2 regions of the Aquitalea sp. FG25 genome follow, and region 2 is predicted to be linked to the other one. Evidence: predicted binding sites of a transcription regulator. Region 2 holds the regulator's gene; the other holds the start of a gene.

What was found. Region 2 encodes FNR, which switches genes on or off when oxygen is low (the NO sensors DNR and NnrR bind a similar motif). Its sites were predicted from a motif close to TTGATNNNNATCAA; they were not measured.
Region 1: ACODR9_RS05580 (universal stress protein) is a predicted target of FNR. The motif match lies at 1,748-1,761, and genes of this name have one in related genera.

What each region holds. Positions count from the first base shown of each region.
Region 1 is NZ_JBMDJV010000004.1:145,699-161,706, forward strand. Features, by position in the region: gene ACODR9_RS05570 (YceH family protein) at 1-104, opposite strand, end outside; gene ACODR9_RS05575 (TlyA family RNA methyltransferase) at 280-1,029, shown strand; gene ACODR9_RS05580 (universal stress protein) at 1,127-1,585, opposite strand; gene ACODR9_RS05585 (hypothetical protein) at 1,948-2,172, shown strand; gene ggt (gamma-glutamyltransferase) at 2,179-3,897, opposite strand; gene ACODR9_RS05595 (glutamine synthetase family protein) at 4,050-5,402, opposite strand; gene ACODR9_RS05600 (methyl-accepting chemotaxis protein) at 5,616-7,226, opposite strand; gene ACODR9_RS05605 (DUF2252 domain-containing protein) at 7,372-8,754, opposite strand; gene ACODR9_RS05610 (hypothetical protein) at 9,120-9,479, opposite strand; gene ACODR9_RS05615 (DUF2214 family protein) at 9,558-10,010, opposite strand; gene ACODR9_RS05620 (glutamate-5-semialdehyde dehydrogenase) at 10,214-11,473, opposite strand; gene ACODR9_RS05625 (DUF1987 domain-containing protein) at 11,578-11,964, opposite strand; gene ACODR9_RS05630 (SiaB family protein kinase) at 11,976-12,536, opposite strand; gene ACODR9_RS05635 (PP2C family protein-serine/threonine phosphatase) at 12,564-13,805, opposite strand; gene ACODR9_RS05640 (propionate--CoA ligase) at 14,111-16,008, shown strand, end outside.
Region 2 is NZ_JBMDJV010000016.1:71,319-87,326, forward strand. Features, by position in the region: gene betA (choline dehydrogenase) at 1-1,448, shown strand, start outside; gene ACODR9_RS15050 (hypothetical protein) at 1,545-1,817, shown strand; gene ACODR9_RS15055 (methyl-accepting chemotaxis protein) at 1,818-3,767, opposite strand; gene hmpA (NO-inducible flavohemoprotein) at 4,017-5,240, shown strand; gene ACODR9_RS15065 (RrF2 family transcriptional regulator) at 5,354-5,839, shown strand; gene hemN (oxygen-independent coproporphyrinogen III oxidase) at 5,945-7,351, opposite strand; gene fnr (fumarate/nitrate reduction transcriptional regulator Fnr) at 7,464-8,210, shown strand; gene ACODR9_RS15080 (flavodoxin family protein) at 8,152-8,802, opposite strand; gene ACODR9_RS15085 (DUF1853 family protein) at 8,799-9,731, opposite strand; gene ACODR9_RS15090 (RNA methyltransferase) at 9,709-10,473, opposite strand; gene ACODR9_RS15095 (inositol monophosphatase family protein) at 10,615-11,406, shown strand; gene ACODR9_RS15100 (substrate-binding periplasmic protein) at 11,651-12,436, shown strand; gene ACODR9_RS15105 (SemiSWEET transporter) at 12,433-12,735, opposite strand; gene ugpQ (glycerophosphodiester phosphodiesterase) at 12,742-13,509, opposite strand; gene mutS (DNA mismatch repair protein MutS) at 13,922-16,008, shown strand, end outside.

The DNA.
Region 1 (16,008 bases), on a different contig from region 2:
AGGCTGTTGAGCGTCAGCGGATAGGCGTCCGGCATGAGCGCCTGTTTCTCGATCAGTGCGCCCAGCACACGGACTTCTGCTGCGTCCAGTTGGTGTGTGTCCATCGTTGGCTCCTTGTTGCAATGCCCACATCATCGCACCAAGCGGGGCAGGCTACCAAGCCTTGTCATCAGGGTAGTGGCGGCAGGTAGTCAGGGATGGCTGCATGGCATGGCGCTTGACAGGCAGCAACGGACTGGCCACCCTGTCGCCTTTTGAAATGCAAGCAAGGAAATGGCGATGAAGCGGGTGGATCTTCTGTTGGTGGAACAAGGACTTGCCACTTCGCGCACGGCTGCCCAATTTCTGCTCGAATCCGGGCGGGTCAGCCTCAACGGCCAGGTTATCAGCAAGGCCAGCAGCAAGTTTCCTGCCGGTACGCCGCTGGAAGTCCGGCCTGACCCATCCGACCGCTTTGTCTCGCGCGGCGGCCAGAAGCTGGATGCCGCCTTGCAGGAAGCCGGGCTGGATATCCAGGGATGGCGGGTGCTGGATGTGGGCCAGTCCACCGGCGGTTTCACCGATTGCGTGCTGCAGGCCGGAGCCGCGCATGTGGTCGGCGTGGATGTGGGGCATGACCAGCTGCATCCACGGCTGTGGGATGATCCGCGCATACGCTGTCTTGAAGGTGTGAATGCGCGTGAACTGGATAGGCAGCGCCTGTTGCAGGCCAATGATGGTTTGCCATTTGACCTGATGGTGTGCGACGTGTCCTTTATTTCGCTCACCCTGATCCTGCCAGCGGCCCTGCCTTTACTCGGTGACAACGGCTGCCTGCTTGGCCTGGTCAAACCGCAGTTTGAAGTCGGGCGCGGTGCTCTGGGCCATGGTGGCATCGTGCGGGACGAGAGTCTGTTTGACGGGGTAAAGGACAAGATTGCCGATTGTCTGGACGATCTGGACTGGCGGGTAGAGCGCTGGATTGAAAGCCCGATCACCGGGGCCGATGGCAACCGGGAATTTTTTGTGCTGGCACGCCCGCTGTTCTGAGCGGATAAAGAAAATCCGCAGAGGCATCGCACTCTGCGGATGGTGCCCGCCACCTAGCCTGCGGTGTTGCGGTGCGTTGGGATGACAGGGGGGGCGCTTAGTCCTCGCTGCCTCGCACCACCAGCAGCGGGCAATGTGTCTTGCGCATGACATTTTCGGCAAAGCTGCCCAGCAGCAGGTGCGCCAAGCCGCTACGGCCATGGGTGCCAATGACGATGAGTTCGGCATGGCGGCTGTCAGCAAAGCGGATCAGCGCTTCCGCCATGTCCTTGCCACCTTCCCAGCTTTCCGCAATATGACAGTCTACCCGGCTGATACCTTCATTGATGGCCCGCTTTTCCGCCTTGTCCAGCAAGTCGCGCGCCTGGCGAAAGGCTAGGTCATGCAACTGGTGGGTATCCAGCGCACCCACGCCTTCAATGGCCATATCACGCAAGCTGGCGACATGTACCAGGGAAATTCCTGAATCCGCAATTTTTGCGATCCTAATCGCCTCATCTAGTGCTTTTTCTGCGGTCTTGCTACCATCAACAGCAATCACGATATGTTGATACATGGCACACTCCTCGTAAAACCATCATGTCTGCCAGCCAGATACAGGCCAGCGCTGTCTGGCGCCTGGCATGATTGCCGTCAGAAGGGGCGCGACAGAATGTTATCTTTAGTTTTTAGCATACTAGCCAGGCGAGGCTGGCTTCCCGAACTATTTGTGGACTGCTTGATCTATAACAAATTCAACTAAACAGCGACGCCATTTAATGCCATTATGGCAAATTGTAGTATGCTTTTGTCTTATACCAAGCCACCTAGGGAGACTGGTTTTACATCATGATGATTTTTGCTTTACTGTGTTTGCTGGCTATTGTGCTTGTTCTGGCCTGGAGCATACAGTCCAGGAGGCAAAAAAAAACCCAGCAAATGGCAGATAGTCGTATCTATGCGGCACATACCCAGTCGCGCCCGCTGGAGCCGCTGGAACATAGCACTGGCCGCGCCTTTGGGCTGCTGTTGAAAGCCGCGCGGGGTGATCGCTCGGTGGTGGAAAAATGGATTACCAGCGAGCAGCACCAGTATGGCCAACCGCTTAGCCGTGAAGGTGCCATCGAGCAACTGGCCCGTCGCCTGCAGGCTTCGCGCCGTTAAGACGGCTTAGTCTCCCAGTACTACTCCCTCGCGGCGGGGGTCAGCCCCGCCAGCATAGCCATGTGTAGTCCGGACAATGGCAGACAGACCGCTGGTCATCTCCACTTCCTGTACCGTATGGCCCAGTGCGCGTAATGCCGCCATTGACGATGCCAGCCCACGATTTATTTCCAGTTCGGTTACGCCGTTGCGATTGCCATAATGCGGCAGGCTGACCGCTTGCTGTGGGTCCTGCTGCCAGTCCAGCATGGCCAGCAGAGCCTGGCTGACATAGCCGATGATCTGGCTGCCGCCTGGCGAGCCGGTGGCCAGCACAAACTGACCACGGTCATTGAATACCAAGGTGGGTGACATGCTGCTGCGCGGGCGCTTGCGTGCTTCCACCCGGTTGGCAACCGGCGTGCCATCCTCATCGGGCCGGAACGAGAAGTCGGTCAGCTGATTGTTGAGCAGGAAGCCTTTTACCAGCAGCCGGCTGCCAAACTGGTCTTCGATGGAGCTGGTCATGCTGACCACCCGCCCGGCGCGATCCACAATATTGAGGTGCGAGGTTGATGGCCACTCCGGGGCGTTATCCCTGCCGTAGTCCGATCGCTTGAAACCGGCCGGCTCACCCGCCGTGGCGCGTCCCATGCTGTGGGTCGGGTCGATCAGCCGACTGCGCTGCTGCAGGTAGTCGCGGCTGATCAGTGCTGCACTGGGTACGGTGACAAAGTCCGGGTCAGCCAGGTAGCGGTTGCGGTCGGCAAAGGCCAGTTTGTTTGCCTCGGCAAACAGATGGATGGTGCTGCTGCCGGTGGGCGACATCTGCGTCAGCGGGAAGCGCTGCAATATGCCCAGCATCTGCAATACGGCCACGCCGCCAGAGCTGGGTGCCGCCATGCCACACACTTGCCAGCTGCGATAGGGGCCGCACAAGGGTTTGCGCTCGATGGCCTGGTAGGCCGCCATGTCTGCCGCCAGCATGCGGCCGGGGTTAACCGGGTGATGGTTGACGGCTTCCACTATCGCCCGGCCGATTTCTCCCTGATAGAACGCTGCCGGGCCTTGTTTGGCCAGCAGTTCCAGCGTGGTGGCGTAGGCCGGGTTTTTCAGCAGGTGGCCAACCGGCAGTGGGCTGCCATCCGCCTGATAAAAATATGCCCGCGCCTGTGGGTCCTGTTGCAAGAAGCGTTCCGTCCCCAGCAAGGCGTGCAGGCGTGGTGACACGGCAAAGCCATTGCGTGCCAGCGCAATGGCTGGCTGGAACAGGCTGGCCCAGGAGAGCTTGCCACCGCGCTGATGCGCCAGTTTCAGCATGGCAACCACGCCGGGTACGCCAACCGAACGGCCACCCACCACGGCGCGGTAAAAATCCATCGGCTGGCCATTGTTCTGCAGAAACAGCTTGGCGTCAGCAGTGGCAGGCGCGGTTTCCCTGCCGTCAAAGCTGGTGAGCTTGCGGCCATCAAAATACAACATGAAAGCACCACCGCCGATGCCGGAAGATTGTGGCTCGGTTAGCCCCAGCACCAGTTGCGCGGCAATGGCTGCGTCAATGGCACTGCCGCCACGACGCAAGATATCGCGTGCGGCCTGGCTGGCGTAGGGATTGGCCGTACTAACCATGCTGTGGCGGCTGTAAACGGCGGGACGGGTGTGAAAGCCGCTGGCCGCTTCCGGCGCTGCGGTATCGGCCAGCGCGCACAACGGCACCAGCAACAAGAGCAGGGCAGTAAAACGCATGTCATTCCTCGGGGACAGGGTTGGCAGTCTGGTCCTGACAGGACAACAGCATGGTGGCTCAGGCGCGTGGCAGGGTCAATCCAGCGTGGTTGGCATGAAAAAAGCTGCCAGTCGCAACGGGGCGGCTGACAGCTTGATACGCAGGGTGAAGGTCAGGCCAGCGTGGTCAGGTACTGGCGTTCCCAGGCGGTGATCTGGTTGTGGAAGTGGCTTAGCTCGATATCCTTCACCGCCAGATAGGCGGCAGTGAATTCATGGCCGAACAGGCGTTCTGCCGTGTCGTGTGCGGCCATCAGAGCGCAGGCAGCATCCAGCGTGTTGGGCAGGGTGGCGGCGTCGTCATTGTTGAAGACATTGCCGACAGCGGCTTCACTCGGACTGCGTTTTTCTTCCACGCCCAACAGGCCCGCACCCAAGCTGGCGGCCAGTGACAGGTAGGGGTTGGCATCGCAGCCGGGCAGGCGGTTTTCCACGCGGCGCGCGGCCGGGCCGGATACCGGTACGCGGATGCCGACCGAGCGGTTGTCTACTCCCCAGCTGACATTGACCGGCGCGGCCAATCCCTTGACGAAGCGGCGGAAGGAGTTGGGGCTGGGACAGAACAGCGGCATCAGGTGCGGCAGGTATTGCTGCAGGCCGCCGATATAGTGGAAGAAATCCGGGCTGGCCTCGCCATCGGCCAGGCTGAACACATTGTTACCCCGGCCATCCACCACGCTCTGGTGCAGGTGCATGGAGCTGCCGGGCTGACCGGATAGCGGTTTGGCCATGCACACCACGTTCAGGCCGTGCTGGTAGCCGATTTCCTTCAGCGCGTACTTGAACAGGAAGGTCTGGTCGGCCAGCGCCAGCGCATTACCGTGCTTGAGGTTGATCTCGAACTGGCTGGGGCCCATTTCGTGGACATAAGTATCGGTGTCGATGCCCAGTTGTTCGCAGGCGCGGTAAAGATCGTCGAAGAAGGGTTCCAGGTCGTTGAGCGTGGAGAAGCTGAAGGCATCAAAGCCACTTTCACGACGGCCGGTACGCAGCGCCGGGGCCTGGTAGGGCTGATCGGCATCGGCATGGGCGGCAAAAATGTAGAACTCCAGTTCCGGAGCCACTACCGGGGTCCAGCCTCGGGCTTGATAACGCGCCAGAATGTTTTGCAGTGCAGAGCGCGGGGCTAGCGGCGACAGGCTGCCATCGTGGTCGATGTTGTCGCACACCACCATGGCGCGCGGGGTCTTGGCCCATGGCACCGGGTAGAGGGTGGCAAAGTCGGGACGTAGCACCACGTCCGGGTCGTTTTCGCCGTAGAAACGGTAATCGGGAAATTCGCCCACGCAGGTCTGAATGGCTACGGCGCGGGCAATGCGCAATTCCTGGCCCTTGATCAGGGCCTGTGCGGGCAGGGTCTTGCCGCGCGGAAATCCGCTGACATCGGCAAAGGCAAGTTCAACGTCACGGACGTTATGTTTGGTCAGCCATTCGGCTTGTGCAGCCGTGATGGAATGCTGGGACATGCAGGTCTCCCCTGGAGCGTTCTCGATTGTTTCATCTATTTGCCTGTCTGTCGGTGAATCATTTTTTTTGGTTTTGCGGGCTGAGCCCTGTGGGCATTATGCCACTGGCAGTCCGAAGGGCAAGCCTGGTGTCGCCTTGCTGGCCGTGAATGGCTCAAATGCAGCGGCCCCGCGCACTGGCGGGGCCGGGTGTGTGCTGCCTTGCTGACGGTGTCAGAGGCGGAAGCGTGAGACGGATTCGTGCAGCTGGCGGGCGTGGTTGTCGATATTGCGCATGGCCGCTACTGCCAGTTGTACGGAGGACTGGGTTTCTTCCACCACCCCGGCAACCTGTTCCACGCTGACGGCGATATTGGCCCCGGCCTGGCTTTGCTCGGTCATGGCGCTGACGACGGCATGCAGGCTTTCCAATGCAGACTGGGTTTGACGGCTGATGGTATCCAGCGTTTGCGCTGCCTGGTTGGCCTTGCCCACGCCCAGTTGCACGGCGGGGCGGATTTCTTCCATCCGTCCGGCGACGGTGCCGGTTTCCGTAACCACAGCCTGCACAATATGGGTGATTTCGTCGGTGGCACTGGCGGTACGCTCGGCCAGCTTGCGTACCTCATCGGCCACGACGGCAAAGCCACGGCCCATTTCGCCAGCGCGGGCGGCTTCGATGGCGGCATTGAGCGCCAGCAGATTGGTCTGGTTGGCAATGTCGCGAATGGTTTCGGCAATGCCACTGATATTGCGGGTCCGCTCGGCCAGGCTGCCTACCATGTCGCTGACATCACCCACCTGAGAGGCAATGGATTCGATACCGCTGGCAGCTTCCTTGGCGACTTCTTCGCCTTCGCGGGCCAGTTGGCTGGAGCGGCGCGCACCGTCTTCCGACCCACTGGCATTGTCCTTGACGTGGTCAATGCTGACCGACAGCTGTTCGATGGACGCGGCTGCCGATGCGGTGGAGTTGCTGGCAATGCCGGATACCTCGTCCACTTTTTGCATCTGTTCGGACAACTGCTGACCCGCATGGCCGATGTCGTCGGTGGACTCGCGAATCTGGCTGATCATCTCGCGCAGCTTTTGCTGCATCTCCTGCATGGCTGCCAGCAGGCTTTGCGGCGGGCCATTGACTTCGATGTTTTCAGTGAGGTTGCCCTGGGCAATCTGGCGCACCACCTGGGCGGCATAGACCGGCTCGCCTCCTAGCGAGCGGATGATGCTGCGCGACATGGCGGCACCCAGCAGGACCAGTGCCACAACGGCCACTGCGCTGAGAATCAGCAATACCGTGCCTTGTTTCCAGAACAGCGCATCGATGTCGTCAATGAAAAAGCCTGTGCCGATAGTCCAGCCCCAGGGGTCGAAGCGCACCACGCCGTTGAGCTTGGGCAACTGCTCCTTGCTGTCACCACGCGAGGTCAGGATGGTGACGATGCCGTAGTGGTCTTTTTGCAGCGCCTCGTCATATACCGCGACGGTGGTGCGGCCATCCGGCACTGTACTGCCCATATCCACCTTGCCTTCGCGCTCGGTTTTAGGGTGCAGCACCAGGCGGTTGTCCTTGTCGCGGGCAAAGAAGTAAATATCGTTTACCTTCAGTGCCTTGAGCGATTTGCGCGCCATGTCCTGTGCCTGCGGGCGGGTCAGCTTGCCGCTGGCCTCTTGCTTGGCATAGTAATCAAGGGTGTTTTCCGCCATGCGTAGCAGCAGCGTGATCTGCTCGCGCTTTTCACTTTGCAGCGTGCTGCGGGTGATATACAGCGACGTGGCGGCCAGCGCGATCAGGGCAATCAGGCTGGCGGCAATGATGATGATGAGGCGGGTATTGACTCGCACAGTAGGGTTCCCGTTAGCTGGAGATGTTTTTATTAAGTGGCATAGGTAAATATACCGAAGCATTATTAATACTAAATGTAGTCGTGCCGGAGAAAATACTGCTGAAAACCCCAACACTCCCACATGCTTGTGGCAATTTATCTACTTATAGCTCCTGTTGGGCCAAGGCGGCAGTAAAAACAGCAAAATCACGTTTAACCTGATCCGCATAGGCCAGTGCATAGCTGGCAATGGCTAGGTCGAATTTATCAGATTGCCCGATATAGCCTGCCAGTTCGGCAGCTTGCCCGCCGGACTTGGCGTGCGCGCGTGCGAGCGCCCAGGCGCAGGCTTGGCCAAAGGTGCTCAGGCTTTCGTTGCTGGCAAACGACTCCAGGGTTGGTGCTGCCTTCATATCGCGCAGTTGGCGCACGTAGAAGTGCCGGTCGCCAGGGCCGGTGGTCCAGCCCAGAAACAGGTCGCTGGCTGCCTGCATCAGCCGCTGGCCAAACACCACCCGCTTGCCCTGATGGCCATGGACGCACTGCTGGGTATAGGGTTCCAGCACCGAATTGCGTGCTTCCTTCAGTTGCAGGAACAAGGGCTGGTCGTAGCTGTCTTGTAGCAGCATCACCAGGCAGCGGGTACCGACGCTGCCCACACCAACGACCTTGAAGGCTGCATCGACCAGGCGGAACCTGTCCAGCAAGGCGCGGCGGTCTTCCTTCAGCGTATTGCTGTACCGGGATAGCATGGGCTGCAGCAGTTCCTGGTACTGTTCGTCACCCAGCCAGTGTTCGTCATTGCCCCATACCTGATCTTGCTGCTGCATGTGAAAGATCACCGGCGGATCATCACGCAGGCGCAGGTTGCCGTTTTCCAGCACCGTCATTTTCGGCAGCAGTTTTTCCTGGGTCTGCCCCCTGGCTTTGTCGGCCAGCTTGAGCAGTTGCTGGCGGATGATGTCGTTGGGTGCGCGCGCCAGCAGTTGTTCAAAGCCCACCTTGCTGTACCACAATTCCAGTTGGCTGATGCGGGCGTAGTCCTGCATGCGCCGGCGGTAGGTGCCAACCAGCTGGCTGACTGCACGCGATGCCGCGTCATCGTTGAAACCGCGCTCACGCGAGGCCAGCACCACACTGACGGCCAGGCGTTTCAAATCCCATTCCCACGGGCCGTGATGGGTCTCGTCGAAATCGTTGATATCGAACATCAGCTGGCGTTCGGGCGAAGCGAAAAAACCGTAATTCATCAGATGGGCATCACCGCACACTTGCAGGTGGATGCCGCTGTCGGGGCCGGCGGCCAGGTCGGCAGCCTGAATCATGGCCATGCCACGGAAAAAGGTAAACGGGGATGCCTGCATGCGCTGATAGCGTAGCGGCACCAGTCCTGGCACACGGCCAGCAGATGTCTGGCGCAGCATAGCCACCACATCGCGATGCGGACTAAGCACACATTCGGCCTGACGCGTGCGTGGGCAATGCTCCCGGCGCGCCCTGCCGGCGGCAAGGCGATCTTCATACTGGCGATGGGCGATGGTAGCCATGGGGAGGTTCCAGAAATTGACTTTAGCCCCAGTGTAATCGTTCGGTCATGAAAATTTGATGATGTGATGGCGTGCTTGGGCCGCCGCAGGATATCGGCATACTGGAACTGGTGATGACGAACAGATATTGCTGATGCGGCAGTTAACTGGCCGTCCCCATACTTATGCACAGAATAATGCACAGGCTATGCACACTATCCACCATGCAGCGTGGGGAAGATTAAGTTGTGCACAGGGAACTGTGTCCTCCCTGCAAGCCCTTGTCACACATTGCGGGCAGGAAGCGATGGGTTATGCACAGCTTGTTCAGTTTTTATCCCTGTTTTCCACAGGTGAGTGTTGGTTTGGCTATTTATCCACAGCATTTATTCGGCACAGCGTTTGATCAGTCGTTGCCAGGGAGGGGTGAGTGGAATGCCGTTTTGGTCCGCCTGCAGCTGGCTGCCTTCCCCTTGTGGGCGGATAGCCACTTGCAGGCTGGTTTTGTTACTGACCGGGTTGAGCAGGCGGATGGATTCTGTCTTGTCCGCAGCGGTATCCCGCTTGACGTAGTCATCCGGAATCTTCAGACGGCGAATGCCTTGCTGCAGGCAATCGGCTACCAGGGCTGGGGATTTGTCCGATGGCAGTTGCAGCGCGCTGTCGGCGTGAGCGGCTAGGCTGATGCCCAGCAGAATGGCAAGGAGCAGGCCGCGCAAAAACAGGGAGGCTGGCTGTGGTGGCATGGTAATGACTCCGGCAGGTAATGAGCCGATGGAGAGGAGAGATGGTCTGCTGGTTCCTGCTGACCGGCCCGGCAGATGTTAAGGAGTGTTGAACAGCCCGGATTGCAGTGCGGTGGAAATCACCAGAATCAGCAGCAGTACAAGCAGCTGGCGTTTGCTGTGGCGTACCAGCACGCTGCGGATTTCCTCGGTCGGCAAGCGTCCACGTTCCAGCCGTTGCCGGCATTGGCGTATCAGTGGACGGCTGCGCCATTCCTGCAGCAGCAACAGGATGAGGCCCAGCAGCTTGGCCATGGCCAGCGGCACCGGCCTGCCTTGCGACCACAGCAGAGGGAGATGGCTGGCGGCCAGTACGCTGCCACTGGCTATCCACAGCAGCAGGGACAGGCACCACCAGTTGTCGGCACGCAGGCTGCGCTGCACGGCGGGCGCATCGGGTGTGGATGCCAGATTGCGACCGCGTGCGGCAATGGCACCCAGGCCGCAGCCCAGGGCCAGCAAATGTAGCGTGGCGAACAGCCATTGCAGCATGATTACCCCCCGGCCAATCTGGTTTGCCTACACTAGTGAAGCTGTCGGTGGCTGGCAAGTTGTGGCGGGTATTTCGCTGGCATGAAAGCGGCACTGTGGGAAATTTGCCATGCACGCTGCCTGCCAGGTTACACGGCAGGGCGAATGGGCATGAAAAAACCGGCCGGAGCCGGTTTCATCTTTCCTCATGCAGTTGCTGCGCTTCAGCCGCGTACCTGACCGTCACCCAGTACCACCCATTTCTGGCTGGTCAGCCCTTCCAGGCCTACTGGGCCACGGGCGTGGATCTTGTCGGTGGAAATGCCGATTTCCGCGCCCAGGCCATATTCGAAGCCGTCGGCAAAGCGGGTGCTGGCATTCACCATCACGCTGGACGAGTCCACCTCGCGCAGGAAGCGACGGGCACGGCCGTAGTCTTCGCTGACGATGGCATCCGTGTGATGACTGCCGTAGTGGTTGATGTGCTCGATGGCTTCGTCCAGGTCTTTCACCACCTTGATGGCCAGAATCGGGGCGGAATATTCGGTGAACCAGTCTTCTTCTGTCGCTGCCACTACCTTGTTGCCCAGGATGGCACGGGTGCGTTCGCAGCCGCGTAGTTCCACGTCCTTTTCCCAGTAGGCTTCAGCCAGACGCGGCAGGATGAATTCGGCAAATGCGCTGTGCACCAGCAGGGTTTCCATGGTGTTGCACGGGGCATAGCGCTGGGTTTTGGCGTTCATGGCGATATTGAAGGCCTTGTCCGGATTGGCGGTGTCGTCGATATAGACATGACAGTTGCCATCCAGATGCTTGATCACCGGCACGCGTGCTTCTGCGCTGATGCGGGCAATCAGGCTTTTGCCGCCACGCGGCACAATCACATCGACAAATTGTTGCATGGTGATCAACTCGCCCACGGCGGCGCGGTCGGTGGTCTCCACCACTTGCACCACTTCGGCGGGCAGACCGGCCACACGCAGGCCCTCGCTGACGCAGGCGGCAATGGCCTGGTTGCTGTGGAAGGCTTCCGAGCCGCCACGCAAAATGGTGGCATTGCCGGATTTCAGGCACAGGCCGGCAGCGTCGGCGGTGACATTGGGGCGGGCTTCGTAAATGATGCCCACCACGCCCAGCGGTACGCGCATCTTGCCCAGCTGGATGCCGGACGGACGGTAGCAGAAGTCGTCCATTTCCCCTACCGGGTCCGGCAGGGTGGCAATCTGGCGCAGGCCCTCGGCCATGCTGGCCACAGTGGCTTCAGAGAGGGCAAGGCGGTCGATGAAGGCGGCATCCAGCCCGGCGGCGCGGGCGGCGTCCAGGTCTTGCTGGTTGGCGGCCAGCAATTTGGCGCTGTCTCGCACGATGGCATCGGCCATGGCATTGAGCGCCTGGTTTTTCTGGCGGGTATCGGCCTTGGCAATGGCGCGGCTGGCTTTGCGCGCCGCCTGGCCGACGCGCTGCATGTAGTCCTTCACATTCATGGCAGATGTCCTGAAACAGATCACGATGGGGTAGTCGGCCAGATTACCCCAAAACCTGCTGCGGCATCCAGTCAGCTGCCAGATGGATATTGTCGGACAGCTGCTTATTCCACCAGGGCGCAGGGATTGAAATCCAGTGCAGTGAAGTCGTCGGCTACTTCCTGACCGAATTCCAGAATGGTTTCGTCGTCCTCGATGTAGTGCCAGTTGAGGGTGACGTAATTGCCTGCCACTGCTGCGTCGTTGAACAGGCTGAACAACTCCAGCAGCACCTTGGTGCTGGAACTGTTGAAGTAGGCTAGTTGAACATCCACCGTCACCTGGGTGGATTGCAGGGTGGGCAGGTAGGCATTGATGGCCTGCATGATGGGGCCGAAGAAGGCGTGGGCGTTTTCCGGATAGCTCTCGCCACGCAGGCTCAACTGGTGTCGGTCAAACTGGAAGTGCACTTCCGGCGTGGACGAAGTGGGCGCGATATACAGGTTTTGCATGATGGCTGCTTTTAGATGGTGGCTTTGAGATAGAAAGTGGTGAAGGGGCTGTGGCTACCGGCTTCTTCCACAAAGTCGAATTCGATGGGGTTGCTGGAGTCCCGAGCCACGGTGAGAAAGCCAAGACCAGCCCCCTTGCTGCCGGCTTCGCCTTCGGCGCGCAGTTTTTCCTTGAAGCGTGCCTTGATTTCATCGTTGGTCATGGTGCGCAGCGGTTCGAGCTTGGCGCGGATGTGCTCTACACCTTCCTGGGTGATGGGGTTGGCGCACACCACATAGAACTGGCCGTCTGCTGCGCCTACCCACAGCGAACCCATGCGGATTTCGTGGTCGGCGGCGGCGTTGGCGCTCAAGTGATCGGCGGAGTAGTGGACTACGTTCTGCGCCATTTCCACGAACACTGAAAACAGCTTGCGGCGCGCGGTCTGGCTGGCATCCAGGCTGGCCAGCCGCAGGCGCAGCGAGTCGCCCATGGCGGTGACGATGCTCTGGGAGAAGTAGCCGGTGTAATAAAACACCACGTTTTCCTGGCGGGCCAGTTCCTTGAAACGGTGAAAGTCGGTCAGGCTCATGCTTTGTTTTCCGGGTTCGAATGGGCTTCAGGCAAGGTGGACGCCAAACAGGCTGACGTCATCGCGACGGCTGTTTTCACCCTGCCATTTGAGAAAAGCGTCAATCAGCAGCTTTTGTTGCTGCTGCATTGGTTTGCTGGCGTGTTTGAGAATGTTTTCTTTCAGGCGCTTTTTGCCAAAGCAGATGCGCTTGGGGCCGCCAATCTGGTCGATGATGCCGTCGGTGCTGATATACAGCCGGCTACCCGGCGGCAGTTGCACTTGATGGTTGTCCCAGTGGTAATCCAGCGGGGTGCCGACATAACCCACGCCTTTTTTGTTGCCATCCAGGGTGTCCACTTCGTCCTGGCCTGGTGCCAGTACAAACAGCGGGGTTTTGGCCGAGGCATAGGTGAGGGTGCGGCTGGTGGTGTCAAACCAGCAGAAGGCGCCGTCCATGCCGTCGTCGGAATTCAGTTCCGGGTGATCGGCCTGGCCGGCTTCCTCCGGGGTGAGCTGGCCCAGCGACTGCTTTACCTGCTGGTTGATGGCGCGTAGCAGGGCGGCCGGGTTGTGCAGATCGTGGCTGCTCAGGACTTGCTTCAGCGTGGAGGCCATGATCAGTGTCATGAAGGCGCCGGGAACGCCGTGGCCGGTGCAGTCGATGACGGCCACAAAGAAGCCGTCCGGCCGTTTGACAAAGTAGTAGTAGTCGCCACCGACGATGTCGCGTGGGGCCCACACCATAAAGTAATCCTCCAGCGCGGCAGCCATGTCGCGGCGCGAACTTTGCAGGAAGGACTGCTGGATCACACTGGCGTAGTTGATGCTCTCCATCATCTGGCGGTGTTTTTCTGCCTGCTGATCGGCCAGTGCCTGCATCAGCGATACGCCTTGACCCATGCCGGCATAAGCATTGTCCAGATTGATCAGAAAACCGTCGGACAGCACTTTGCGGTCGGCTTCCAGCGCCATGAAGGATAGCTCGGTAATGGGCGTCAGGTAGTCCACGATCAGCGGGCTGGCATTCATGAACGCCGTGCAGGGCTTGCGGCCGAAGATTTCGCGGTGGAAGGGCCGTGCCAGCGTGCTCATGAAGGTGTTGCGGTTGATGATGCCAACGGCGCGTTGCTGGTCTACCACCGGAATATTGGCCAACGATTCATCCTGCGAAAACAGCTCCAGCACGTGGTAGTTGTTGTCGACAGGGCAGACGGTGGGCGGAGTTTGCAGCAGGTGGCCTGCCATCGAAGGGGAGTGACCGGCCTGGGGCGTGCTGTCTAGCGGCATGGTGTTTCTCGGCAAGAAGTAACTGGCCGCAGTCTAGAAGCCCAGCATGATGATTCGGTTACCGGCCCATGAAATTTGGCTTATCGCTAATAAAAATCGCCAATATTAGTAAGTAATATTGATAAGTGAAGTTAAGTGTATTTTGCTATGCACGCTGTTGTTTCCGGTCCACCCGCCTGGAAGCAGAAGCAGATCTGTCGGCGATGAAACTTGACCCTGTGCGGCAAAGGGCTTATTTTGTTAATCTAGCAACCGCTTGGTTGATAAATAAAACAATGAACTAGCCTACATCCTCGGGAGACTGCATGAGCGCCTATCAAGAATTTCACCGCCGTTCCATCGAGCAGCCAGATGTCTTCTGGGGTGCCGAGGCACAGCGGATTTACTGGCACAAGCCCTGTACGCAGGTGCTGCAATACGACAATCCGCCGTTTCGCCAATGGTTTGCCGGTGGTGAGACCAACCTCTGTTACAACGCGGTAGACCGCCACCTGGAAACCCGGCCCGACCAGGCCGCGCTGATCCATGTTTCCAGCGAAACCGGTGCCGAACAAACCTATACCTACCGCCAGCTGCATGAAGAAGTCAGCCGCTTTGCCGCCATCATGCAAGCCCAGGGCGTGGGCAAGGGCGACCGGGTACTGATTTACATGCCGATGATTCCCGAAGCCGTGTTTGCCATGTTGGCCACGGTGCGGCTGGGGGCGATTCACTCGGTGGTGTTTGGCGGCTTTGCCTCGGCCAGCCTGGCCACGCGTATTGAAGACGCTGCGCCCAAACTGCTGGTGACCGCCGATGCCGGTATGCGCGGCGGCAAGGTGATTGCCTACAAACCGCTGGTGGACGAGGCGATGGAACTGGCAGGTGCTGCGGCACCGCCCAAGGTGATTCTGGTTAACCGGGGCCTGGCGGAAGCGCCGATGATGAAACCGGGGCGCGATCTGGATTACGCCAGCTTGCGTCAGCAGCATCTGGACGATCGTGCCGAGGTGGTGTGGGTGGAATCCAATCACCCCAGCTACATCCTGTACACCTCCGGCACCACCGGCAAGCCCAAGGGCGTGCAGCGTGATACCGGCGGCTATGCGGTGGCGCTGGCTTCTAGCATGGAATACATCTACGGCGGCAAGCCGGGTGAAACCTTCTTCTCCACCTCGGACATCGGCTGGGTGGTGGGCCATTCCTACATCGTGTACGCCCCGCTGATCTGCGGCATGGCTACGCTGGTGTACGAAGGTCTGCCGATCCGTCCCGATCCGGGCATCTGGTGGCAGTTGGTGGAAAAATACCGCGCCACGGTGATGTTCTCCGCGCCCACGGCGTTGCGGGTGCTGAAAAAGCAAGACCCGGAATGGTTGCACAAGTACGATTTATCCAGCCTGCGGGCCTTGTTCCTGGCGGGCGAGCCGCTGGACGAACCCACTGCCAGCTGGATTTCCGAAGAACTGAAAATCCCGGTGCTGGACAACTACTGGCAGACCGAAACCGGCTGGCCGATGCTGACCGTATGCAACGGCGTAGAAGCTTTGCCCACCAAGCTGGGCAGCCCCGGCCTGCCAGTGTATGGCTATAACGTGAAGCTGCTGGACGAGGCTACCGGCGCAGAAGTGCCGGCGGGCGAGAAGGGCGTGATTGCGGTGATTCCGCCGCTGCCGCCGGGCTGCATGAGCACGGTGTGGGGCCAGGACGAGCGCTTTGTGAACACCTATTTCAGCCTGTTCCAGGACCGCAAGGTGTATTCCTCGTTTGACTGGGGTATTCGCGATGCCGACGGCTACTTCACCATTCTTGGCCGTACCGATGACGTGATCAATGTGGCTGGCCACCGTCTGGGCACGCGGGAAATTGAAGAAGCCGTGTCTGGTCACTCTGCCATTGCCGAAGTGGCGGTGGTGGGTGTGCATGACACCCTGAAGGGTCAGGTGCCGCAGGCTTTTGCCGTGCTGCGCGACCCGTCGGTACTGAAAGACCCGGAAAAGAAGGCCGCACTGGAAAAGGAAGTGATTGCCAAGGTGGCATCGCAACTGGGGGCGATTGCTAACCCGGCACGGGTGTATTTCGTCAATCAGTTGCCCAAGACCCGTTCCGGCAAGGTGCTGCGCCGTTCGATACAGGCGCTGGCCGAGGGGCGCGATCCGGGCGACCTGACCACGCTGGACGACCCGACCGGGCTGGAGCAAGTGCGCGAGGCGGTACAGTCCTA
Region 2 (16,008 bases):
CGTCCTTGATTAACGGCATGGTGTATATCCGTGGCAATGCGCTGGACTTTGACGGCTGGGCGGAAAATGCGGGGCTGGAAAACTGGAGCTATCTGGACTGCCTGCCCTATTTCCGCAAGGCGGAAAGTTACGACAAGGGGGCGAATGACTTTCACGGCGCAGGTGGCCCGCTGCATGTCACCACGCCACGACCGGACAACAACCCGCTGTATCAGGCCTTTATCGCGGCGGGCGAGCAGGCTGGTTACCCGCGCACCGACGACCTCAACGGCTATCGTCAGGAAGGCTTCGGGCCGATGGACCGCACCACCACGCCAGACGGCAGGCGGTGCAGTACCTCCTTGGCCTATCTGGATCAGGCCCGGCCCCGCGCCAATCTGACCGTCAAAACCCGCGCGCTGGCCGACCAGATCCGCTTTGCCGGTAACCGCGCAGTAGGCGTGAGCTATCTGCAAGGCGGCAACTTGCAGCAGGCCGAGGCGCGACGCGAGGTGATTGTCTGTAACGGGGCGATTGCCAGCCCGCAGCTGCTGCAGCGCTCCGGCGTGGGCAATGCCGACCAGCTCAAGCAGCATGGCATCAGCAGCGTGGTACACCTGCCCGGTGTGGGCGAGAACCTGCAAGACCATCTGGAAATGTATCTGCAATACCACTGCACCAAGCCGGTGTCGATCTACCCGGCACTGCAATGGTGGAACAAGCCGCCCATCGGCGTGGAGTGGTATCTCAACGGCACCGGCCTGGGGGCCACCAACCACTTTGAGGCGGGCGGTTTCATCCGCAGCAGCACCGAGTTTGCCTGGCCCAATCTGCAATACCACTTTATTCCGCTGGCCATGAATTACGACGGCAGCAATCCGGTGAAGGCACACGGCTTCCAATGCCATGTCGGCTCCATGCGCTCGCCCAGCACCGGCTTTGTGCGGCTGGCCAGCCGCGACCCGCGCGTCAAACCGCTGCTGCAATTCAATTACATGGCGCATGCGGTGGACTGGCAGGAATTCCGCGCCGGGGTGCGGCTGACCCGCGAAATCATCGCCCAGCAAGCGTTTGACGAATTCCGTGGCGAGGAAATCAAGCCGGGCATGAAGATTCAGAGCGATGCCGAAATCGACGCCTTTGTGCGCGAACATGCCGAAACCGCACTGCACCCGTCCTGTACCTGCAAGATGGGCTACGACGACATGGCGGTGGTGGACAAGGACGGGCTGGTGCATGGCGTGGAGGGCCTGCGGGTGGTGGACGCCTCCATCATGCCGCGCGTTACCACCGGCAACCTCAATGCGCCGGTCATCATGATGGCGGAGAAGCTGGCCGATGCCATTCGTGGCCGCGCACCATTACCACGCTCGCAAGCGGCCTATTTCACTGCGGGCCAGCAAGCGGTACGGCTGATGGGGACGGCGGATTTTCCCTGGCCGACTGCCAGCGTGCCTGCCGCACATTGATAGCGTGAAAAGCTAATGCGGCGCTTGACTGTGCCGCCGCAGTTTCTACAATGCCATGCAGTGGCTGCACTGCAGTCGCCTTCAAGGAGATTGAATATGCACACTCTGAAACCGCGTAATCCCTACGCCTGCTCGCCCTTGCTGAAAAAGGGCGGCGCCCACCGCAGCAGCCGTTCCGGCCTGCGCCAGAACGCACGTCAGGCCATGTTGGCCGAACTGGATGAGCTGGACTGGATTGATCAGTACCCGCCAGCCCTGGCTGCCGAATCCATCCGGGATGATGATGATGCACCGGGCAGTTTTTCTTGCCACCCCAGCATGACAAAGGCCGCTTCCCAGCGGCCTTTCACTTTGTTCAGCCCAGCCTGATTACACGGTAAAGCTCCCGGCCAGCGTACTTAGCTGTTCGGACAAGCCCTTCAACTGCCCCACGGTTTGTGCCGTTCCCTTCATTGCCCGGCTGTTCTCCTCCGACATCTGCGCCACCTGCTCCACATTTTTTGCCAGCACCTGACTGGTATGACTTTGCTCATTCAACGCCATCTGGATTTCTGCCACCGCCTGCTGTACCTGATCAATCTGCTGCTGGATGGACACAATGGCCACGCCCGCCTCCTGTGCATGTTGCTGGCCGGTTTCCACCGTCTGCATGCCGGTTTGCATATTGCCCGCCGCCTGCCGCGCCGTGTGCTGGATTTGCTGCACGATGCCACCTATTTCGGTGGTGGAGTGGGCCGTGCGCTCGGCCAGCTTGCGTACTTCGTCGGCCACCACGGCAAAGCCGCGCCCCTGCTCCCCCGCCCGTGCCGCCTCAATGGCGGCATTAAGGGCCAGCAGATTGGTCTGATCCGCCACATCACGAATCACATCCACAATGCCGACAATGGATTCCGACTGTTTACCCAGTTCCTGGATGGTTTCCGATACGGTCGAGATTTCACGCACAATGCTTTGCATGCTGCGCCCGGCACCCTGGATAACCTGGGTACCACTACCTGATTCGGCCACCGCCGAGCGCGACAGGGCATTGGCCTCAACAGAACGCTCGGCACTCATCGACAGACTGGTGCTTAGTTGTTCCACCGCAGCAGCCATGCTGGAAGCCGCTTCGGACTGGCGGTCGCTGCTGCTGGCTACCAGGCTGGCCCCCTCCGCTACGTCGCGGGCAGCACCGTCCAGTTGCTGCGAGGTCTGCACCAGCTGGCTCACGGTTGCGCGCAGTTGATTGCGCATCTTGCGGATGGCAGCCAGCAGGCTGGAGTCGTCATTCTCCTGCAGGGTAATGCTGGTATCCAGCCGCCCGATGGCAATCTGCTCCACGATTTCCTGCACATAAAATGGCTCGCCACCCAGTTGTGCGGTAATCGACATGTATAGCGCGATGAAAAGACCGCTCGACACCAGCAAGGCCAGACCGGCACAAATCAGATACCGATCTCTCTGCCACTGGATGCCTGCAATCCGCGCATCCAGCAGGCTGCCCAGCTGGGTCAGCGCCAATTGCTGAAACTGCCCGGCAACATCCAGGCTGGCTGCCTGCAAACCGGCGGGGCGGTAAGCCTGTCCACCGATGGCCTTGGCCAGTTCTGCCGCATTCACCCCGGCCTGTGCGGTCAGCTTGTCATCCAGGCCGGCAAAGACGGATTTCAGGCTGGCGTTATACGCGATGGCCTTTGCCAGATCATGCTGCATGTTCTTCAGGCTCTCGCTGATCTGCGGTGCCAGTCCCAGGGCTTGGTCCCGTGCGGCGGCAGGCAGGGCTTGCCCGGCTGACACTTGCAGCAAACCGTTGGCCTGCGTGGTATGGGTAAGCCAGACAGGCCACTGCACGGTCAGGATATCCATCAGGTAAAAGGTATCGATATCCGGGTCCAGCGTCAGATTGGACTGGTCGCTGGCCATGCTGCTCAGCTCCAACAGGCGGCTGGCCATGGCTTGATAATTTGCCGGCTGTGGCGCGGCCTGCAGCTTTTGCCAGGCCGCCTCCAGGGCCGACCAGCCGGTATCCAGCTGTAACTGCGCATTCAATGCGCGATGTGTCTGCTGCAGCGTCTGCCATTGCTGTTGCAAGGCGTCGGCTACCTTTGCCCCGCTCGCTGCGGATGTCTGTGCTTGCTCAATAGCCAGCAGCAAGGACATGGCTGGTTGCAGATACTGCACACCCAAACGCTCCTTGCTGGAAAAGTCCACGCTGTCCTGATTGCTGCGATACAGCCCGTAAGTGAGATAAGCCAGCGCAACAACAAATACGGCACCAATCAGGGCAAAACGAGCGGGATAGCTCAAACGCTGCATCCGGCGTGAACAATAGCGAAGCATGCAAAACTCCTTGGCAACAAGCAAAACAGCGGTCATTCGGTAAAGCGCACTGTTTGTTTATAGCGGCACGATTTCGCATCGCAACAGACAAATCCAGCCCTGCCGTAGGGTTAATAAGCAGTACTTGCCAGTGTGACTTCACACCGTATAAAATGTATTAAAAATACACTTTAATTTCCCCAACGCATTGTGACGACACATCAAATTCGTCCAATAAAATGTATTTTACATACACATTAAGGATCAACCATGCTCAGTAGCGAAATCCGCCAGCTCGTCAAATCCACCGCCCCCGTCCTGAAGCAGCATGGCGTGCTGCTAACCAGCCACTTCTACCAGCGCATGTTCCAGCACAACCCGGAACTGAAAAACATCTTCAACCAGGGTCACCAGCATGCCGGTCAGCAACAGCAGGCACTGGCCATGGCCGTGGCTGCCTATGCCGAGCATATCGACGCCCCTGAAGTACTGCTGCCAGTGCTGGAGCGCGTGGCACACAAGCATGTCAGCCTGGGCATCCGTGCCGAGCACTACCCCATCGTTGGCAAGCATCTGCTGGCGTCCATCCGCGAAGTGCTGGGTGAAGAAGCCGCCCCGGACAGCCTGCTCAATGCCTGGGCTGCCGCATATCAGCAACTGGCTGAGCTGCTGATCAATCTGGAAAACAGCCTGTATCAGCGCGCAGCCACCCAGCCAGGCGGCTGGAGCGGATGGCGTCCGTTCCGCGTGGTGAAAAAGCAGCAGGAAAGCACTGAGATCACCTCGTTTTACCTGCAGGCCGCTGATGGTGGAGCCCTACCCGACTTCCAGCCGGGCCAGTATGTGTCGGTGCAGCGCTTCATTCCCGAGTGGGGCCTGAGCCAGCCGCGTCAATACAGCCTGTCCGACGCACCGGGCAAGGACTGGCTGCGCATTTCGGTAAAACGTGAAGTCGCCCAGGGGGATGCACCGGCGGGCAAGGTATCCGGCCAGCTGCATGCCGAGCTGGCGGAAGGCGACATCCTGCAGGTTTCGCCGCCGTTCGGTGACTTTGTGCTGCATCAGGATCGCGATACCCCGGTGGTGCTGATCAGCGCCGGGGTAGGCCAAACCCCGCTGTTGTCCATGCTCAAGCATCTGGTGGAAAGCGGCAGCCAGCGTCCCATCCGCTATCTGCACGCCGCGCGGCATGGCCAGGTACATGCCATGAAACAGGAAGTCAGCGAGCTGGTACAGCGCTACCCGCAGCTGCAACAGGCCGTGTTCTATGAAAGCCCGTCGGCCAGCGAAAAAGCCGGCCAGGATTTCGACCGCGCTGGCCGTATCGATGCCGCCGCCATTCAGGCGCACGCGCTGCAGCAGGATGCCGACTACTACCTGTGCGGCCCGGTGGCTTTCATGCAGCAGCAACGCCGCCAGTTGCGTGATGCCGGGGTACAGGCCAACCGCATTCATATGGAAGTATTCGGCTCCAACGCCATGGCAGCCGACTGAGCCAACCACGCCAGGCAACTGGCCTGCATGACAATTTGCTTGTCATCGCGCATTGTGAGGCAGCGCCGTGCGGAGTATCCTGCGCGGCACTGTCCACCCCTCCTTTTCGCCCCATGCAACTGAACCGATTTACCGATCTTGGCCTGCGCGTGCTGATGTATCTGACGCACCGCGACCGTGCCCAGCCGGTCACCATCAGCGAGATTGCCGAACGCTTTGCCGTATCGCGCAATCATCTGGTGAAGGTGGTGCATTTCATGGGCCAGCAAGGCTGGCTGAACAACAGCCGTGGCAAGGGTGGCGGCCTGGCACTGGCCCAGCCCCCGGAGCATTACCGCCTGGGGCAGATCATCCGGGTGCTGGAAGGCAATGCGCCGCTGATCGACTGCGCCGAGCCGCCTTGCGCGCTACGGCAGGATTGCCAGTTGAAAGCGCTGCTGGATGTAGGAATGCAGGCATTTTTCAGCACCCTGGACGGCTACACCCTGCGCCACATCATCGCCAGCCCCACCGGCGAGGCCATCATTCGCCTGCATCGCCAGCCTAAAGAACAGCCATCGCAGCCAAGCCCTATCGATGACATTGGTCATCAATCGTAATGTGTTGTAAAAAACCATCACTTTCCAAACAAAAAGCCCGCTAGAAGCGGGCTTTTTTTCCTGTTTTTTTTAAGGGATTCCCCTTGGAAAACAGGGACCACTACATCAAATTGTCTTCGAATAACGTGCCTTGGTTTCCCGCTCGCGCAAGTGGCGATCAAACAGCATGGCGATATTGCGGATCAGGAAGCGCCCCTTGGGTTCCACCATCAGGAAGTCACCATCAAAAGTCAGCAGACCCTGCTTGTGGAATTCACGGATGGCAGGCAATTCGGCCGCAAAATAATCGGCGAAATTAATGCCGTGCACCTGTTCGATTGCCTCTACCGACAAGGAGAAACGACACATCAGCGCCTGGATGATGCCACGGCGCAGGATGTCATCCTGATCCAGCACCATGCCGCGCATCACCGGCAAACGGCCTTCATCCAGGGCAGCGTAATAGCTGTCCACGTCTTTTTCGTTCTGGCTGTAACAGGGGCCAACCTTACCGATGGAGGACACGCCCAAGCCAATCATGTCGCAATCAGCATGGGTGGAATACCCCTGGAAATTGCGCTGTAGACGGGCCTGACGCAGCGCAATGGCCAGATCGTCTTCCGGTTTGGCAAAGTGATCCATGCCAATAAAGACATAGCCAGCATCGGCGAGGCTCTTCACCGCATCCTGCAGGATATCCAGCTTGGTGCTGGGCAGCGGCAGATCAGCTTCGTTGATACGCCGTTGCGGCATGAATACGGTGGGCAGGTGGGCATAGTTGTACAGCGCCAGACGATCCGGACCAATGGCAATCACCTTGTCCAGCGTGCGTTTGAGCGATTCACGGGTTTGCAGTGGCAGGCCGTAGATCAGGTCCACGCTGACCGATTTGAAACCGGCCTCGCGAGCGGCATCGATTACCGCTACCGTTTCCTCTTCGCTCTGCACCCGGTTAACCGCCTGCTGCACCTGCGGATCAAAGTCCTGAATGCCCACACTCATGCGGTTGAAACCCAGGCGCGCCAGATGATGCACGGTTTCGCGACCGACCTTGCGCGGGTCGATCTCAATGGAATATTCTCCCTCCGGCAAAAAATCGAAGTGCGCGCGCAGCATGGCCATCAACCGGTCCAGCTGCTCGTCGGACAGGAAGGTGGGGGTGCCGCCACCAAAGTGCAGCTGAATGAGTTTTTCCCGGCAGCCAAGCGCGGCGGCAACCAGCTTGATCTCTTTTTCCAGATAGTCGAGATAGCGGTCGGCGCGGGTTTTATCCTTGGTGATGATTTTGTTACAGCCGCAGTAGTAACAAACCGTGTTACAGAACGGTATGTGAACGTACAATGATATTGCGTTCTGATGCATGCCAAGGTGGCGTTGCTTCAGCCAGTGTTTATAGTCCTTCTCGCCAAACGCCGGGGTAAACCGGTCTGCGGTCGGGTAAGAAGTGTATCTTGGGCCTGAGCCATCAAGACGTTCGATCAACTCTCGGTCGAACTCACAGTGGGTAGGCGAAAACGGATGGGTGGTGTGCATGTCGTCGGGTATTGATAGTCAAACGTCAGGTGGACTGGTAAATTTGCGGAAAACGTGTGAATTCCGCTTTGACAAGGGTCAAGCTTCTTTACAGGGTTGTACAAAACACTCGATGTCAGACCAAAACCAACACACTCTGCACGCACTGAAGGTGTCCTGCTCCAACTGCAGCCTGCGCGAACTCTGCCTGCCCATCGGGCTGAACCGCGACGAAATGACGCAGCTGGATGCCGTGATCCGTCAGAGCCGCCGCCTTAAGCGCGGCGAGTACCTGTTTCGCAGCGGCGAGACATTCAAATCGCTGTTTGCCGTGCGCACTGGTTTCTTCAAGACCAGCGTCGCCAGCCAGGATGGCCGCGAGCAGGTAACCGGCTTTTTGATGTCAGGCGAACTCATGGGCCTGGACGGTATTTCCTCCAATGTCCACGGTTGCGATGCGATCGCGCTGGAAGACAGCGAAGTATGCGAACTGCCATTTGGCCGCATGGAAAGCCTGGGCCGTGACATCCCCAGCCTGCAGCATCACTTTTTCCGCTTGATGAGCCGCGAAATCGTGCGTGACCAGAACGTCATGCTGCTCTTGGGCAACATGAAGGCAGAGGAACGTCTGGCTGCCTTCTTGCTGAACCTGTCCCAGCGCCTGTCCACCCGTGGCTTTGCTGCCAATGACTTCATCCTGCGGATGAGCCGTGAAGAAATCGGCAGCTTCCTGGGCCTCAAGCTGGAAACCGTCGGCCGTACCCTGTCGAAATTCCAGCAGCAAGGTTGGCTGAGCGTGGACCACAAGCACATCCAGCTGATCAAGGCAGATGCACTGAAAGACCTGATTTCCGGCTGCACCCACGCCAACGGCGTGTAAGCAGGCAGTGCATTCCAGGGGCGATGGCTGCGGCAAGCGGCGCATCGCCCTTTTTGCATCTTGCCTCTTCGGGCAAGAACCGACCATTCACCGGAAGACCTACACCTTTTGGCGACAGTGTGCTGACCGCACCTACCAGCGTGCCAATCAGCATGCCGGCAGCCAGGTATTCCCCCTGCTGCTCCGCCGCCGCCACATGCTCTGCCGTGATTTCGCCGCAGGCCAGCACCGGCGGTAATACCTCTTTCCAGCCATAGCCGGTGGCAATGCGGCGCATGGACTGAATTGCTCCCTGCCCATCCGTCCCCGCCGACACCAGCATCAAGTAGGGCAAGCCCGCAGTAAGCTCCTGTGCCGGGTAAAAGGTGCGGTCGAAAAAATCCTTCATTTTGCCCGCCATATAGCCAAAATTTTCCGGCGTTGCCAGCACGATGCCATCGGCACTCAGCAAGTCATCCAGCGTGGCCTCTTGTGCCGGCATGCTGCGCAGCTGCAACACTGCCGACAGCGTAAGCAAGGGCCGACACAAGGCCTCAACCAGCTGCAGGGTGTGGCCAGTCTGGCTGGCATGCACAATCAGCAACTGCTTCATGTGAGGCTGCACCCGGCAATGCTGGCCAGGAGCTGCTGCAAGCCAGCCTGCTCCGGCCAGCCGGTTGGCACCACAAAGCCGCGCGCAACCTCTTCCCAGTAACCATCCCCCACCGGCAGCAGCTCGGCCACCAATTGCGGCACCACGGCCTGCAACAGCTCCTGGCGCAGACTGTGCTGCTCGCGCACGGCATCTTCCCTTACACGTGCCGGAGCCAGCCACTGCAAGCGGGGCAGCCATATCCAGCGCGAGGCTGGGCTGCAACTGGGCCAGTCCTGCCACACCGGGCTGACCCAGCCTTGCAGCTGATCAACAGCCAGTGGCGGCTGCGGTGCCCATGTTTGTGAGTAGAAGAACCAGCCGGCCAGCCTGGCCTGACTGGCACAGTTGGCAAAATCGGCGGGCAGCACCCGTTTGGCAGCGGGGTGATGTGCCAGGCGCAGCTGCGCCTGTAATTTGGCAGCCTTGAGCAGCCAGGCATCCCGCAGGCTGGGGCCAATCAGGGTGTCCGGGCCACGCCCAAGCTGTAAATAGAATTTGCTGGCGGTTTCCACGTGCAGGGGTTCGCCATCCAGCCGAATCAGGAAATCGAACTCTCCCACCGTACGGCCACCGGCATCGCACACCGGCAAATTGGCTGCCACCAGCTCGATATGGGGTGCCAGATGAAACCAGAAGGCCAGCAGCCGTTCGGCATAGTGACCCAAACGGCGGCTGGGCTGGGCGACCAGCCAGGCATGCAGCGGAGCGGGGTCGTGCTCCAGCGCCGCCAGCATTGCCAGGCCATCCGGGCCCAGCAGCCGCTGCGGCGCAAGATTGCTGCCGCTATCCCAGGGGGCCGGGGCGGTCAGCAAAAACGCCAGATCACGCAGCGCCGGCTGCGTGTAAGGCAGATAAAAACTGCGCTCAGGACTCGCCGTCGTGCTCATGGCCGTCTGCCACGCGCTGAATCTGCTTCATCAGGCCGCGCAGGATGTCCACCTCGTCGCGCAACATGCCGGACCGGTTGAACAGTGCGCGCATGCGGCGCATCAGCCGTTCGCTGTTGCGGCGGCGGTAGTAGCCGATGGCATCCATGGTTTGGTCCAGATGCTGGCAGAAGCCTTCCACCTCGCCCAGGCTGGCGGTTTCACTTTCCGGCCGCAGGTATTCCACGTCAACGCCGGTATGACTGAACAGCTCGTAGGTCATCACCTGCACCGCCATGGCCAGGTTGAGCGAGAAGTAATCCGGATTGCCCGGAATGGTGACCAGCCGGTTGCACTGCTCCACTTCTTCAATCGACAAGCCGAAGGTTTCATTGCCAAACACCAGCGCCACCTGTTCGCCATCACGGGCGCGGGCCACCAGTTCCGGCGTGGTTTCGCGCGGGGTGGACAGCGGCGTGGTCAGCTCGCGACGGCGGCTGGTGAGCGCACAGGCCACGGTCACGTCGCTAAGCGCTTCGGCCAGGCTGGATACCACGGTGGCCTGTTCCAATACATCCACCGCGCCAGAGGCCAGCGCATTGGCTTCGTCGCTGGGAAACACTTTGGGCTCAACCAGATACAAACGGGTCAAACCCATGGTTTTCATCGCCCGTGCGGCCGAGCCGATATTGCCCGGATGGTTGGGTCTGGCCAACACCACGCGAATGTTTTTCAGAAAATCAGGTACTTGGGGTTTATTCATCAGCAGTTTCACATTAAAATGGCGGGCATATCAAAAAGCCCGCGCGCTCGCGCCGGCTTTTTTTGTTCCTTAACCCAGATTGTTACTGACAGATGTCGAGCCATGTTGGCTGGCATCTGCTATCCGTTCTAGAGGCCGTCAATGCATCCGATGCTCAATATCGCGGTTAAAGCCGCCCGCCGCGCTGGCAGCGTAATCCAGCGTGCGTCGCTTAACCTCGATACCATTCGTGTTGAGAAGAAAAAGCACAATGACTTTGTGACCGACGTGGACCGCGCTGCCGAACAGGCCATCGTGGACATGATTCTCGAGGCGTATCCCAAGCATGCCATTCTAGCAGAAGAGTCCGGTGCCAAAGGCGTGGGCTCCTCCGAATACGAATGGATCATCGACCCCATCGACGGCACCACCAACTTCCTGCATGGCCACCAGCAATACGCCATCTCCATCGCGCTGGCACACAAGGGCCAAGTGCAGCAAGCCGTGGTGTACGACCCTAGCCGTAACGATCTGTTTACCGCCTCGCGCGGTGTTGGCGCTTTCCTCAACGACCGCCGCATCCGTGTTTCCAAGCGCTTCATGATGAATGAATGCGTGATCGCCACCGGTTTCCCGGTATCCGACCAAAGCTATATCGACCAATACTTGGGCATGCTCAAAGACGTGCTGGGCAAAACTGCCGGCGTACGTCGCGAAGGCGCTGCCTCGCTCGACCTGTGCAATGTGGCTTGCGGTCGTGTGGATGGTTTCTGGGAAATGAACCTGAAGCCGTGGGATATTGCAGCGGGCAGCCTGATCGTGCAGGAAGCCGGTGGTATCGTCACCGACCTGACTGGCGAGCAAGAATGGATGGAATCCGGCGACATCGTGGCCGCCAACCCCAAGGTTCTGGCCCAGCTGCTGGCTACCATCGCGCCGCACCTGAACAAGTAATCTGGAATTGAGCACACGTAAAACGGCAGCCCACAGGCTGCCGTTTTTCATGGTGACAACCGCTGCTCTACCCAGGTTTGCCCTTCCCTGCCTCAAGGCAATAGCTGCACGGTTTTGTCACACTGATTGGCATATGCCCGGCACTGACGCCACTTTTTGCGCGCTTCACGCCGTTTAGTCGTCAAACATCCGGATATTCTGTTGATCTGCTATTCTGACAACAGTTTATGCCAGCGGAGTTCCTATGTTTTTACCGTCCCTGCGCTACTGCCTGCTCGTGTTATTGAGCCTTCCCGCCATGGTGCTGGCTGCCGGCCCTGACTGCAGCCGCAGCTACACGTTGGCGCTGCACGAACACGGCCTGCTGTACAACGCCAGCACGCGTACCGGTATCGACAAGGATGTCGCGGATGAACTTATCAAACGCAGTGGTTGCCGGGTGGAAGTCAGCCTGCTGCCACGCTCGCGCATTTGGAAATTGCTGGAAGTCGGCAGCCTTGATTTCAGCCTGTCCGGCATCACCAATGAAGAACGGGAACGCTACGCCGCCTTTGCCTGGTATTTTGCCGACAAGTTCAGCCTGATCGTGCGCAAGGATAGTGGCATCCAGAGCCTGAGCGAGTTCGACAGCCGCAGCGATATAAAGCTGGGGGGCATCCTCAGCTTCCGCTACAGCGACACCATCAACCAGTTGGTGGACAAGCTGGACCGTAACGGCCGCCTGGTGGGGAGTTACGATTACGACATGCTCTACCAGAACCTGCGCCAGGACCGTACCCAGGCCATCATCATCGAGCCTTTTGATTATTCCGACCTGGAAAAATACCAGGTCAGCAAACTGGTCCGCATTCTGGAAACCAACGACCAGCCAACTCCGCACGGGCTGATCATGTCGAAAAAAACCATTTCCCCGGAACAACAGGAACGCTGGCGCGAACTGATTAACAACATGCGCCGGGATGGCACGCTGCTGAAAATTTTCCGCAAGTACTTCAGCCGTGAAGAAGCCCTGCAAATGACCAGCTTCTAGATCGTCCCCGGCTGCTTTGCCAACAGATCACGCCGACGCCAGTCAAACAGCAGCTTCATCACCAATACCGCACCGCTAAGCAACAGGGTCAGGCCATTGGCCAATACCACCGGTCGGGAATGAATCAGCAAGCCATAGCCCAGCCACATGGCCACGCCGCTGCACATCAGCAGATACATGCCCAGCGAGATATCGCTGGCCGAGCGCTTGCGCCATACCAGCCAAACCTGCGGCAAAAAGGACACGGTTGTCAGACACCCGGCCAACAGGCCCAGCCACTCCACCAGATCAGCAGCCATGCCGTGTCACTCCACCAGCCATTGCGCTGGCTGCAGCAAATCCAGCCGGTCGGTACACACGCTGTCCACCCCCCAGGCCATGATTTCACGCGCCCTTGCCGCGTTATTTACCGTGTAACACAGCAGTTGGTAACCTGCCGCCTTGATCGCTGCAGCCAACGCCGGGCTCAGGGCGGTGTGATCACAATGCAGGGCAATGCAGTCCAGCTGCTGCAATCTGTCCTGCCAATCGGCCGGAATCTCCTCCACCAGCCAGGCGCGGGGCAGTCCCGGTTCTGCCTGCTGCGCAGCCTGCAAGGCTTCGAAGCTGAAGGATGACAACAGCGGCGGCACCGCCGCACCGGCCCACAAGCGCGCGGCCTCTTGCGCGACAATGCGACCGGTTTCTGCGTCCCGCCCCGGACAGGGCTTGATTTCCACATTCAACAGCATGCCATGCGCCCGACAACAGGCCGCCGCATTGGCAAAGCTGGGCAATGCCTCGCCAGCAAATGCCGCGCCCTTCCAGCTACCGGCATCAAGCAATGCCAGCTGTGCCATATTGAGCTCGGCGGCCAGGCCCCGGCCATTGCTGGTGCGATCCACACTGTCATCATGCAGCAGGAAGCACACATTATCGGCCGACAGTTTCACATCACATTCCGCCGCCCGATATCCATAGGCCAATCCGGTACGAAAGCCGGCCACGGTATTTTCCGGTGCCAGCACACCACCGCCACGGTGGGCAAGCAGTGCAGGATAAGGCCAGCCAGGACGGGCTTGCAGTTGGGACATCGGTTATCTCCATCAGAGTGAGTAAGCGGGCAGCGCTACATGGGGCAGGATCACCATCAGGCAGCAGATCCATCCAACATACTAGCTTGCGCCGCAGGCTGCGCCAGCCCTTGTTTGCAGTTTTTTCATCAGCCGCGTGAAATAGTCATGCGGGCCTCCATCAGAAGGCAAAACCGGCAAATTATCCTGAGCCCAAGTGACGCAAGCATGACAAAAACCGCCATGCACTAGGCGCAACAACGACAAGGGCTGCCAAAAACGGCCAATACCACCACGACTGCAGCATGTGCGCGGGCAACAGCGTCCTGACACCGCCCCACGGCTACGGTAAAATCGGCGGCTTGCTTCAACGCCCCGCCTTGCGGGGCGTTGTCATCTGTACACCCACGGCACCAACAAGAGCACCACGCGCATGAGCACGCCCCAGCACACGCCAATGATGGCCCAGTATTTCTCCCTTAAAAGTCAGCATGCCGACAAGCTGCTGTTCTACCGCATGGGCGACTTCTACGAGCTGTTCTATGAGGATGCGGAAAAAGCGGCCCGCCTGCTGGATATCACCCTGACCACCCGTGGTAGCAGCGGCGGTAACCCCATCAAAATGGCCGGTGTGCCTTACCACGCTGCCGAAGGGTATCTGGCCCGGCTGGTAAAAATGGGTGAGTCAGTTGCCATTGCCGAACAGATTGGCGACCCGGCGCTGGCCAAAGGCCCGGTGGAGCGCAAGGTGGTGCGCATCGTCACGCCCGGCACGCTGACCGATGCCGCCTTGCTGGACGACAAGCGCGACAACCTGGTGCTGGCGGTCAACATGCACAAGGGCACGCTGGGCCTGGCCTGGCTATCCATGGCCAGCGGTGAATTCAAGATCATGCAAACCAGCGTGGAAGAATTTGCCAGCGAACTGGAACGCCTGAAACCAGCCGAGCTGGTATTCCCGGACAACAACGGCCTGAATATCTTCGAGCAGGTGAGCTGCCCGCGCAAAAAATTGCCGCCCTGGCAGTTTGACCACGACTCCGCCCAACTGGCGCTCACCCGCCATTTTGGCACGCATGATCTGGCCGGTTTTGGTGCCGACACCCTGCCAGTGGCAGTGGGTGCCGCCGGTGCGCTGCTGGAATACGTCAAATCCACCCAAAGCGTGAACCCGGCCCACATTGCCCAACTGGCGGTGGAAGACGCTGGCGAGCTGATCCGCATGGACGCCGCCACCCGCCGTAATCTGGAACTGACCGAAACCATACGCGGCGAGCCGTCGCCCACCCTGGCGTCCTTGCTGGACACCTGCGCCACCAGCATGGGCAGCCGCCTGCTGCGCCACTGGCTGCACCACCCCATCCGCCAGCACGGCAAGCTGCAACGCCGTCTGGAATCAGTGCGCGCACTGCTGCCGGTACATCAGGATATCCACGCCCAGCTGCGCGAAGTGGCCGACATCGAACGCATCACCGCCCGCATTGCCTTGCGCAGCGCCCGCCCGCGCGACCTGGCCGCCCTGCGCGACTCACTCAAGGCCCTGACAGGAGCCAAGCAGCTGGCTGCCAGTCTGGATGCCCCGCTACTGGGCGAACTGGCACGCCTGCTGCCAGATAACTCCCCGGTTGAAGCCCTGCTGAGCGCCAGCATTCTGCCCGAACCCGCCACCTTCCTGCGTGATGGCGGCGTGATCAACCACGGCCTGAATGCTGACCTGGACGAGTTGCGCGCCATCCAGACCGACTGTGGCGACTTCCTGCTGGCGCTGGAGGCCCGGGAAAAAGAACGCACCGGCATCACCACCCTCAAGGTGGAATTCAACCGCGTGCACGGCTTTTACATCGAGGTATCCCGCGCCCAGGGCGACAAGGTGCCGGACGACTACCGCCGTCGCCAGACCCTGAAAAATGCCGAGCGCTACATCACGCCAGAGCTGAAAGCGTTCGAAGACAAGGCACTGTCCGCACAAGACCGCTCGCTGGCGCTGGAAAAACAGCTTTATGAGCAATTGCTGGATCAGTTGGCGCCGTCCATTCCCGACCTCAAGCTGATTGCCCAGGCCGTGGCCGGGCTGGACGTATTGGCCGCTTTTGCCGAACGCGCCAGCAGCAATAATTATGTCGAGCCCGAATTCGTCAACGACACCCGGCTGGAAATCATCGAAGGTCGCCACCCGGTAGTGGAAGCCGAAGTGGAACGCTTCATTGCCAACGACACCCGTCTGAGCGACAGCCGCAAACTGTTGCTGATTACCGGCCCCAATATGGGCGGTAAATCCACCTATATGCGGCAGAATGCACTCATCACCCTGCTGGCGCATATTGGCAGCTTTGTCCCCGCCAACCGTGCCGTCATCGGCCAGATCGACCGCATTTTCACCCGTATCGGTGCCTCCGACGACCTCGCCAGTGGCCGCTCCACCTTCATGGTAGAGATGACGGAAACGGCGAATATCTTAAACAACGCCAGCGCCCAGTCATTGGTGCTGATGGACGAAGTGGGCCGGGGAACCTCCACCTT